Regions from separate parts of the Bacillus sp. Bwzl_19 genome, predicted to be linked through region 2. Evidence: predicted binding sites of a transcription regulator. Region 2 holds the regulator's gene; each other region holds the start of a gene.
The links. Region 2 encodes LexA, which represses DNA repair genes until DNA is damaged. Its sites were predicted from a motif close to CGAACATATGTTCG; they were not measured.

Region 1 (3,274 bases), on a different replicon from region 2:
ATTTCTCTCTGGACATTTTTGTCCCGGTGATCTGCCGTTATTGTCCGGTCAGTGACTTCCGGGCGGGTCAATGTCCCTTTCGGCGTGAATCTTTTCGAGTGTTTTACGGAGATGATAAGTCCGTAAGGTGCGCGGACGGTTTTGATATATTCGTGCTGTTCCAAGATCTCAAGCCACCGTCTGACGGTTTTTTCGCTGACTGTAAATACATCGGCCATTTCTCTTGCTTTAACGGGCTTATGCCCGAGAACGAGCCCCCACTTGATGCCGTCTTTTATTTGTTCCTTTGTCGTTGAGCTGACGAACCATAAAAACAGCCATATGGCGGAACCCATTTTGTCATAATGTTCTGAATTCAATAATCCGGAATAGGTGAAAAACGGGTAGCTTTTACGATTCATCATGAACATCTCCGTTTTTCTTCAACCTTATATAACGTTCATACTGCAATCGGTTATCAAATCGGAACACCGGAAGTCCGCAAGCGGTAAAAGAAATCGAACCGCCTGCTTTTCCTAAACATTTCTGGTCAGCCGGATTGCTGCTGAAACAGATGATTATCGGCTGCATCTCTCACCCTCCTGATCAATTTCTTATCGTTATTTGATACATTTTGTATCTCTATGATGTTGATTATATACGATACATTTCGTATCATCAAGACCTTTTTGATACTTTTTTTATCATCCCTTTATTTTGATACATTTTGTATCTATAATCATAAGTAACTTAGGGTGTTGAAAAAAGAGAGGTCATTCGGATGATAGGCGGAAGATTAAAAAGTCTCAGAGGAAAGAAAACGCAGGAAGAAGTCGCTAATCATATCGGTGTCTCGCGCGCCAGATATTCTCATTATGAAAACGGCCGATCTGAACCCGATTATGAAACGCTGCAAAAGCTTGCGGATTATTTCAATGTGTCAACGGATTATTTGTTAACCGGAAAAGAACCTTCAGATGAAGATCTGTTTGCTGATCCCGACCTGCAGATCGCGTATCGGGACATGCAGGACTTTTCGCCGGAAAGCAAACAGCAGGCCATTGAATTCATTAATTATTTAAAAGAAAAAGAGAAAAACCGCAGGCCAAAACATAAATAATCCGCTCTTTTCCTTTAAATCGATTAAAGTTCAGCCGATATAAAAGCTGAATGTTTATTTTTAAAAGAAAAGGGAATTGATTCAAAGTCCGATCAGGGCTTTTCTTTCTCACTTAAAAAGAACATATGTTCGAAAGGGTGTTTTCAATTGGGCGATTTTTTAACACATCTGGAGGAATACGTCAAAAACTTATATTGCCGCATGGGAATGACCGCCCCTCTCCATATTGATATGCAAACAATTGCCAAGGAGCTTGATATTTGGATTCATTTTGAAGATACGCACAGCATGATGCTGAAGCGGGACGGCATGTACAGCATCGTCCTGAATCAAAAAAAGTCACCTGAGGAGCAATGGGAGGATTTTGCACACGAACTGTGCCATGTGCTGAAGCATACCGGTAATCATTTTCACATGAACAAGCTGTTCAGGGAACTGCAGGAATTCCAAGCCAACCATTTTATGTACCACTTCTGTGTACCGACCTTTATGCTGTTAAACATGGAGCTTCCCCAGCGGAGAAGCCATGCCGTCATTTTAATCGCAGCCGCTTTCCGGGTGACGGCATCATTTGCGGAAAAAAGGCTTGAGCTGTTTGAACGGCGTAAAGCAGGTATTCAATTTCAGAAGCGGCTCGCTTGTCTTCTATCCGACAAGCGTCCAAATGTGTATTACGAAGGCAGGCAAAAACACTTGCATGCCGCTGAAGAAAAAGCGCCGTATTTTATTGAAAGCTGACATCAGAAGAAAGGTATTGTGAAGCCTGTATCAGACGCTGTTCCCACCGTACTGCCCGCCAAGCGCTTCCTGCGTGATATTTAAGCTCTTTCACACAGCCCCGGTGCAGAAAGAATGGGCAGGCGGTGCGAATCCGGTTCATTTACTCATAAAAACCGAGCTTTACGGCTTCTACATACCGAAAAAACAGATCGGTCGGCGTGTACGTTTCTCTCCGGCAGCCGAAATTGCTGAACAGCGCGCTTCTCTGTGCCGTGCTTACTTCCAATTGCAGCCCCATTTTCCTTTTTGTCCGATTGACAATATTCCCGGGATTCACACCTGCCAGCCGATCGTTCATATCCGTTAGTTCGGCGCAAAACCCCGCTTCACGCAGCAGATCACAAATACGTCTGGCTTTTTCCAGATCCGCGCCCCCGACGAGTGTATTTGCCGTTTTCAGATCATGATACCCATGAAAAGCCAGTGCATAATGGTGAGCAGTTACTTTTTCTACAGCCAGCGGTTCGTCAAAACGTGTGCTTGTCAAGTGGAGAAAACGGTTGTTGCACTGCTTCGTGCCTTCAAATAAGTAAATTGAACTTTGGTCAGAAAATGCCCGCACCAGCTCACTGACACCGGGTTCAATTCTGCCGCCGTGGGGAGCGAGGACGATACATTCACTTCCCTTTTTTTCTTCATAAATAATCCGGTATTCCGATTCAGCAGCAGAAAGAGCTGCGAAGCTGTCATATCGATCTTTCATGTTTAACATGCTCTCCTTTACCAGTCAGCACCAGTTTACTCTACTCATCTAGGAATGAAAACCTTTTTATAGTATGATTTGATAGAATACGTATCAGGGGGGATATATCATGGGGTTCATCAATGGATTGCTTGGTAACGCGTCGACAATATCAACGGCTGAAGCAAGAGAAGAACTGGCCCGTATTTTGCTGGAAGGTGAAAATGTCAATGCCGCGTTTAAGCTCGTCCGCGATATCATTGTGTTTACGGATAAGCGTCTTATTCTTGTTGATAAACAGGGACTTACGGGTAAGAAAACGGAGGTTCAATCCATTCCGTACAAAAGCATTTCCAGATTCAGTGTAGAAACCGCCGGCCGCTTTGACTTGGATTCAGAGCTGAAAATTTGGATTTCCGGCGCGGAGGTTCCCGCTGTCTCAAAGCAATTTAAAAAAGATGAAAGCATTTATGATATTCAAAAGGCCCTTGCCGCAGTTTGTATGTAAGAAGAAACGGAAGCCCGGGGTGCTTCCGTTTTATTGATTACAGTTTTTCTTCGATTTTCGCCTTCGTTTTCGGGCCGTAAATTCCGTCTGCCGTTAATCCGCTGACAGATTGAAAACGTTTTACGGCATTTGCCGTTTTCGGGCCGTAAACACCGTCCGCCCCGTGATTTTTTGCTCCTTTATCAGGATAAAAATAAAGGGCGGA
Region 2 (3,274 bases):
AAGCGAAAGCAATTACGTGTTTCATTTGAACCACCTTCGTTATTTCGTTTATTCTTCATTGTAGGCAATCCGTAATTTTTTAAACTGGTATATTGTGGTTATAAAGTATGCGATTTCTTAAAATATGGATAGACGTCATTGTGTTCACGAGTTAAAATATGTAAAAAAAGGGGGATGCAAATTGAAAAGGTGCTGGATATGTATTGCTGTTTTTTTATTATGTTTTTGCGGAATACACTCAGCCAAAGCGGCTACCACTGAATTCGGATCAAAAACGAGCTTCACACTAGCGGGAAATGCAAAAGAGTTTTATATTGAAAATCCGGGGACTGTATCAGCTGACGATTACTTTTTAGGATACAAGTTCACCATTATGAACAACTCTTCATGCGGTTTAAACATGAAACTCCAGCGGATGGCGCTGAACGGAAATTTTTATACATTAAGTTCTAAAAGCTACAGCGGCAGCTGGTTAAATCTCAGTGCGCAGGATAAAAAATCAATTGACCCGTATCACAAATACAGGATTTTGATTGAAAGCTCTTCAAACATCTGTGAACCTGTCTATATTAAAGGGTTATACGGCGTAGAATATTATCATTTTGATTAAAAATTGATACCCGCTAAAAAGCAGCGGGATTTTTTACGCGTAATCAAAACACGTTGTACCATGTACTAAATATTCATATATAAATTTGATTTCCCGCCCCAAGTAAAGATGACATAAACAAATTCAGCCCGAACATCTATACAAAGTTGAAAATTATACAAAAAGTTTCTTTAGGGAAACATTATTTGTTGACTTCAAAAGTCAGATGTCGGATAATAAGAATGTAAGCATGATGTAAGTTTTTCCTCCTTAGCGGGTTCGTTTCTAAGCCAGGGCGAACCTGCTCTTTTTTATGCAAAAGAAAAACCCCTATGTGAGGGGTTTTACGATAAAAAAAGTTTAATAGAATTAATGGACGGCTCTGAATACGCCGATGACTTTCCCTAAAATGCTTACGTTTTGCAGGATAATCGGTTCCATCGTCGGATTTTCCGGCTGCAGCCGCACATAATTGTCCTCTTTATAGAAGCGCTTGACCGTCGCTTCATCATCTTCGGTCATAGCCACCACGATTTCCCCGTTATTAGCCGTGTTCTGCTGTTTGACAATGACGTAATCTTTGTCAAAAATGCCGGCGTCAATCATACTTTCTCCCATGATTTCTAACATAAATACATGTTCGCCCGGAGGAACCATCCGGTCAGGAAGCGGAAAATACTCATCGATATTTTCAACAGCCGTAATCGGAATACCCGCCGTCACTTTCCCGATTACCGGAACATTTACGACCTGGCTTTTCGGAATTTGGACTTCTTCTTCATCCAATACCTCAATTGCCCTTGGTTTAGTAGGGTCCCGTCTGATCAGGCCTTTTGTCTCAAGCCGTGCCAAATGTCCGTGCACGGTTGAACTGGAAGCCAGTCCTACTGCTTCTCCTATCTCTCTTACAGAAGGCGGATATCCTTTTGTTTTTACCTCTTCTTTAATAAAACGCAGGATATCAAGCTGCCTTTTTGATAGCTTCGTCATATTTCGCACCTCAAAACGTCGATTTTAAGTAGATTATAGCATGATTTTCCTGACAGTACAAACATAGGTTCGAAAAAAACGATTGACAGAAACATTTGTTCGTATATACTGAAAGATATAAAAAGCGAACAAACATTCTTATCGGAGGTTGTATAAATGGCGAAGGAATCTATCATATTTGTCGGACTGTTTACTGCGATTTTAAGTGCCGCTATTTTACTTGTTTCATGCGCGGGGAATGATCAGACGCTCAGCCAATATGTTAAAATAAAGGTTCAGGACGGCGATACTCTCTGGTCACTTGCGGATCATGTAGCAGAAAAGAAAAATATTAATAAAGAAGATTTCATTGAGTGGGTGACGGAGAATAATCATCTTCAAACTGCTGATATAAAGCCCGGAGACGAACTTATTCTTCCGGTTAAGAAGAAGCATCCGGCCGTATATCAGCTGGCCATTGTTAATTAGAGAGGAAAGAGAGAAATGAAGGCGATCATTTATGCCAGGGTTAGCACAAACAAAGAACAGCAGCAAACGTCTTTAAAAAGACAGGAAGAGGAGCTTAGGGAGATCGCTGCGGCAAACGGCATGGAAGTCGTAAAAGTCATTTCTGAGAAAGCAAGCGGTTACGAAATGGACCGCGACGGAGTATTTGAAATGCTTGATGATATTAAAAAATCACATATTGACGCGATATTGGTGCAGGACGAAACAAGGCTGGGAAGAGGAAACGCCAAGATCGCGCTTTTGCATTGTATTTACAGGGAAAACGTAAAAATATATACGATGGCTCATAAGGGTGAGCTGGAGCTTTCCGAAGCTGATACGATGGTACTCGAAATCGTCAGTATTGTTGAGGAGTATCAAAGAAAAATTCACAATATGAAGATCCGGCGGGGAATGAAAAGAGCCGTAAAAAACGGCTATAAACCTGAACGGAATCTGAAAAACAGGCATGAAAACAGCGGTAAAGAAAAAAAAGAGGTTCCGGTTTCGGAAATTATCAGACTGAGAGCCAACAAGCTCACCTTTGCAGAAATCGCAGCCACCTTAAGAGGATTTGGATATGATGTGTCCAAAGCCACGGTTCACCGGCGTTTTCAGGAATATACCGCAGACAGCGAAGGCAGCTGACGTGCATCAGTTGTAAAAACGACTACGTTTTAGTAGTATATAATCAACACGCACCAAAGGAGCTTATTATGATTTCTAAAGAAAAAATCGCGAGAATAAACGAATTGGCTCAAAAAGCTAAATCAAACACGATAACTGATGAGGAAAAAGCCGAACAGCAAAAGCTTCGCCAGGAGTATTTGAAAGGATTCCGCTCCTCAATGAAAAATACGCTTAAGAGCGTAAAAGTTATTGATCCGGAAGGTAATGATGTCACTCCTGAAAAATTAAAAAGGGAACAACAGAAAAATAATCTTCATTAAACAGAAAGAATACGGCAATACGTATTCTTTTTTCGTATATACTAATATCAGACTGTGCTTTACGACAATTTTCAACAAGTTTATCTCAAATTTAAGCTGAAAGAGTTGAGAAAAAGTCAGCATCGCTTTATGATGAAAAGGTACAACAATAAGGAAGGGGATTATAATGGATACAATTGAAAAGAAATCAGTTGCCACCATACGTACACTGTCTATAGACGCAATTGAAAAAGCTAATTCCGGACACCCGGGCATGCCG
Region 3 (3,274 bases), on a different replicon from region 2:
TCAAGTGTTTACCGATAACGCGACTTTTACAAAGCTTCAAGACATGAACAAAAACAGCCGTTAGACTTAGACTGCCCGGATGATTCCATCCGGCAGTATTTTTTCATCATTTCTTTACATATTTTTAAAACGCTCTTTATATTGCGCTGTTATCATAAAAGCAATATAAAACGTAACGGAGGGGCCGGGATGAAAAAAACAGAGCATGACAATAGCAGCGGGACAAAAACTGTGTATCTGACTGTAAGAGGATACCGCCTCAAACTGACGCCCGGACAAATGAAACTGATTTCAGCCAGCCGGGCTTAATCATCGGGGCAGCCTTCCGTTTGGAGGGCTGTTTTTTTCGGCTGAAACGGACAATAGAAAGAAAACGATTAAGCACCGGCATCTTTGGTCAAACTAGCATCAAGAGTTTGATTGAATAAAGAGGTGTTATTGGTGAAACGAATTTGCGGTGTGCGTCTTTTGTTTATGCTTATCTTATCAGCAGCAGTCCTGATTTGCGGAGGAAACGCCGCATACGGGGCAGAGGTTGAGCATTACGGGCCGCTTCGGGTGCATGTCCAGCTGGAGAAGGTCTATCTGGATGGTGATGTCGGCATTGAGCATACGGATGAAACCGTTTTGGCGATGGAGGACTTTTGGGCCGCATATGCCGGCTGGACGCTCGTTGAGCAAAAAAAAGGCTTCGTCCTTTTCCGTAAGCATGTTGATGATATTTCTCCGCTCAGTAAAGTAAACGGTTATATCGGTGTCACAGACGGGGGCGTCATTTCCACTTTTCACGGCCGTCCCGGATCGCTGGCGGAACCGATCCAGTCTTTCTTTCAGATTGATTTAGAGCGGCTGGAAAGCCGATTGCAAAAGCACTTGGAACACGGTATACCGTACAGGACAAAAGCGGAGTTTGAGAGCGTGATCGATCATATTAAGACTTACAGCGGCTGACTTTGACGCAAGACATGTTACACATGTCTTTTTTTTCTGAATGAAAAGTGTCAAAGCGAACATACGTTAACTTTTCTATAAGACTTTGGCTGTTTTTGTGTTACAATGATAAGCAGTCAAAGAGGTGAATAGGTGTGATTGAATTCGTGAAGGGGACGATTGATTACGTATCGCCCCAATACATCGTGATTGAAAACGGCGGGATCGGCTATCAGGTCTTCACTCCGAATCCGTTTATTTATAAGGTAAGCAATCAAGAGACCATTTTTACGTATCATCATATAAAAGAAGACGCCTTTTCTTTGTATGGCTTTTCAACCCGGGAAGAAAAAGCGCTTTTCACAAAGCTGCTGAATGTCACCGGCATCGGTCCGAAAGGGGCGCTCGCCATTCTCGGTTCCGGTGATCCGGGAGCCGTCATCGAAGCGATCGAACAGGAAGATGAAGCCTTTTTGGTGAAATTTCCTGGTGTGGGCAAAAAAACGGCACGGCAGATTATTCTTGATTTGAAAGGCAAACTGGCCGATGTCGTGCCTGAAATGATTGACAACCTGTTCAATCATGAAGCGCGCATTGAAAAACAAGAGGCTGAAACGGCGCTTGATGAGGCGCTTGAAGCGCTCAGGGTACTCGGCTACGCCGAAAAAGAAATTAAAAAAGTGCTTCCTCACTTAAAAGAGGAAACGGCGCTTTCAACAGACCAATATGTGAAAAAAGCATTGCAAAAATTATTAAAGTAAGGTGATGTTCATGGATGAACGGCTCGTTTCAAGTGAAGCAGACAGCCATGAATCAATAATCGAGCAAAGCCTCAGGCCGCAGAACCTCGCCCAGTACATCGGGCAGCAGAAGGTAAAAGAAAATCTGCGCGTGTTTATCGATGCGGCGAAAATGAGGCAGGAAACGCTTGACCACGTTCTTTTATACGGGCCTCCGGGTCTCGGAAAAACAACGCTCGCGTCTATCGTGGCCAATGAGATGGGTGTGGAGATGCGGACGACGTCAGGCCCCGCTATCGAAAGACCGGGAGACTTGGCAGCCATTCTGACGGCGCTCGAACCCGGGGATGTGCTGTTTATAGACGAAATTCACAGACTGAACCGGTCAATCGAAGAAGTGCTGTACCCGGCGATGGAGGACTTCTGCCTTGATATCGTTATTGGAAAAGGCCCGTCCGCCCGCTCCGTCCGCCTTGACCTTCCGCCTTTTACGCTGGTAGGAGCGACGACCAGGGTCGGCTTATTGACCGCGCCGCTCAGAGACCGGTTCGGGGTGCTGTCCCGCCTTGAATACTATACGCAGGAAGAACTGACAGATATCGTGTCAAGAACGGCTGAAGTATTCGAAGTTGAAATCGAAGAAGCCCCGGCTTTGGAAATCGCCAGACGGTCAAGGGGAACGCCGCGGGTTGCAAACCGGCTTCTCAGAAGGGTGAGAGATTTTGCCCAAGTGCTAGGTGACAGCCGCATCACGGAAGAAATCGCTCACGACGCGCTCGAACGTCTTCAAGTCGACGCACTCGGCCTTGACCATATTGACCATAAGCTGCTGATGGGCATGATTGAAAAATTCAGCGGCGGTCCCGTCGGCCTTGATACGATTTCCGCGACAATCGGTGAAGAACCGCATACAATAGAGGATGTGTACGAACCGTATCTGCTTCAGATCGGATTTCTCCAAAGGACGCCGAGAGGACGGGTCGTGACCCCGGCTGTGTATGAGCATTTTCGATTGGAGGCACCCGCCTGTGACTGAATTTCCGAAGATTCTCATGGTTCTCGGTGCTGTTTTGCTTATTGTCGGCGCAGTCTGGCACTTTGTCGGAAGGCTGCCCGGAGATATTTTCGTTAAGAAGGGAAATGTCACATTTTTCTTTCCCGTTGTCACTTGTATTGTGATCAGTGTGATACTATCCATTCTGCTCAATTTTTTCGGCAGAATGAAATAACAATAGACAGAATAAAGGTGAAATGATGAAAGTCGATTTATTTGATTTTGAACTGCCTGAACGCCTCATTGCCCAAGTGCCGCTGAAAGAGCGTGACGCATCGCGGCTGATGGTGCTTGACAAACAGACGGGCGGACTGACGGACAGTTCATTTAAAGAGATTGTCAGCTTTTTTAAAGAAGGGGATTGTCTCGTTTTGAACAATACCCGTGTGCTGCCCGCCAGATTATTCGGCACAAAAGAAGATACGGGAGCGAAAGTGGAGCTCCTTTTATTAAAACAGGAAGAAAACGATACATGGGAAACGCTCGTAAAGCCGGCGAAACGCGTAAGAAAAGGTACGATTCTGACATTTGGCGACGGCCGGCTGACAGC

Region 1: ACW5MY_RS06945 (ImmA/IrrE family metallo-endopeptidase) is a predicted target of LexA. The motif match lies at 1,218-1,231, and genes of this name have one in related genera.
Region 3: ruvA (Holliday junction branch migration protein RuvA) is a predicted target of LexA. The motif match lies at 1,008-1,021, and genes of this name have one in related genera.

The regions. Positions count from the first base shown of each region.
Region 1 is NZ_CM142729.1:1,305,854-1,309,127, reverse strand. Features, by position in the region: gene ACW5MY_RS06960 (hypothetical protein) at 1-401, opposite strand, end outside; gene ACW5MY_RS06955 (hypothetical protein) at 391-570, opposite strand; gene xre (HTH-type transcriptional regulator Xre) at 761-1,099, shown strand; gene ACW5MY_RS06945 (ImmA/IrrE family metallo-endopeptidase) at 1,247-1,837, shown strand; gene ACW5MY_RS06940 (poly-gamma-glutamate hydrolase family protein) at 1,980-2,582, opposite strand; gene ACW5MY_RS06935 (PH domain-containing protein) at 2,692-3,069, shown strand; gene ACW5MY_RS06930 (N-acetylmuramoyl-L-alanine amidase) at 3,107-3,274, opposite strand, start outside.
Region 2 is NZ_JBUBKZ010000002.1:54,131-57,404, reverse strand. Features, by position in the region: gene ACW5MY_RS19825 (YndM family protein) at 1-25, opposite strand, end outside; gene ACW5MY_RS19820 (hypothetical protein) at 182-610, shown strand; gene lexA (transcriptional repressor LexA) at 959-1,579, opposite strand; gene yneA (cell division suppressor protein YneA) at 1,736-2,047, shown strand; gene ACW5MY_RS19805 (YneB family resolvase-like protein) at 2,063-2,713, shown strand; gene ACW5MY_RS19800 (DUF896 domain-containing protein) at 2,782-3,015, shown strand; gene tkt (transketolase) at 3,182-3,274, shown strand, end outside.
Region 3 is NZ_CM142729.1:2,378,480-2,381,753, reverse strand. Features, by position in the region: gene ACW5MY_RS12680 (YhcN/YlaJ family sporulation lipoprotein) at 1-64, shown strand, start outside; gene ACW5MY_RS12675 (hypothetical protein) at 190-309, shown strand; gene ACW5MY_RS12670 (intercompartmental signaling factor BofC) at 475-951, shown strand; gene ruvA (Holliday junction branch migration protein RuvA) at 1,086-1,691, shown strand; gene ruvB (Holliday junction branch migration DNA helicase RuvB) at 1,702-2,706, shown strand; gene ACW5MY_RS12655 (DUF2905 domain-containing protein) at 2,699-2,899, shown strand; gene queA (tRNA preQ1(34) S-adenosylmethionine ribosyltransferase-isomerase QueA) at 2,925-3,274, shown strand, end outside.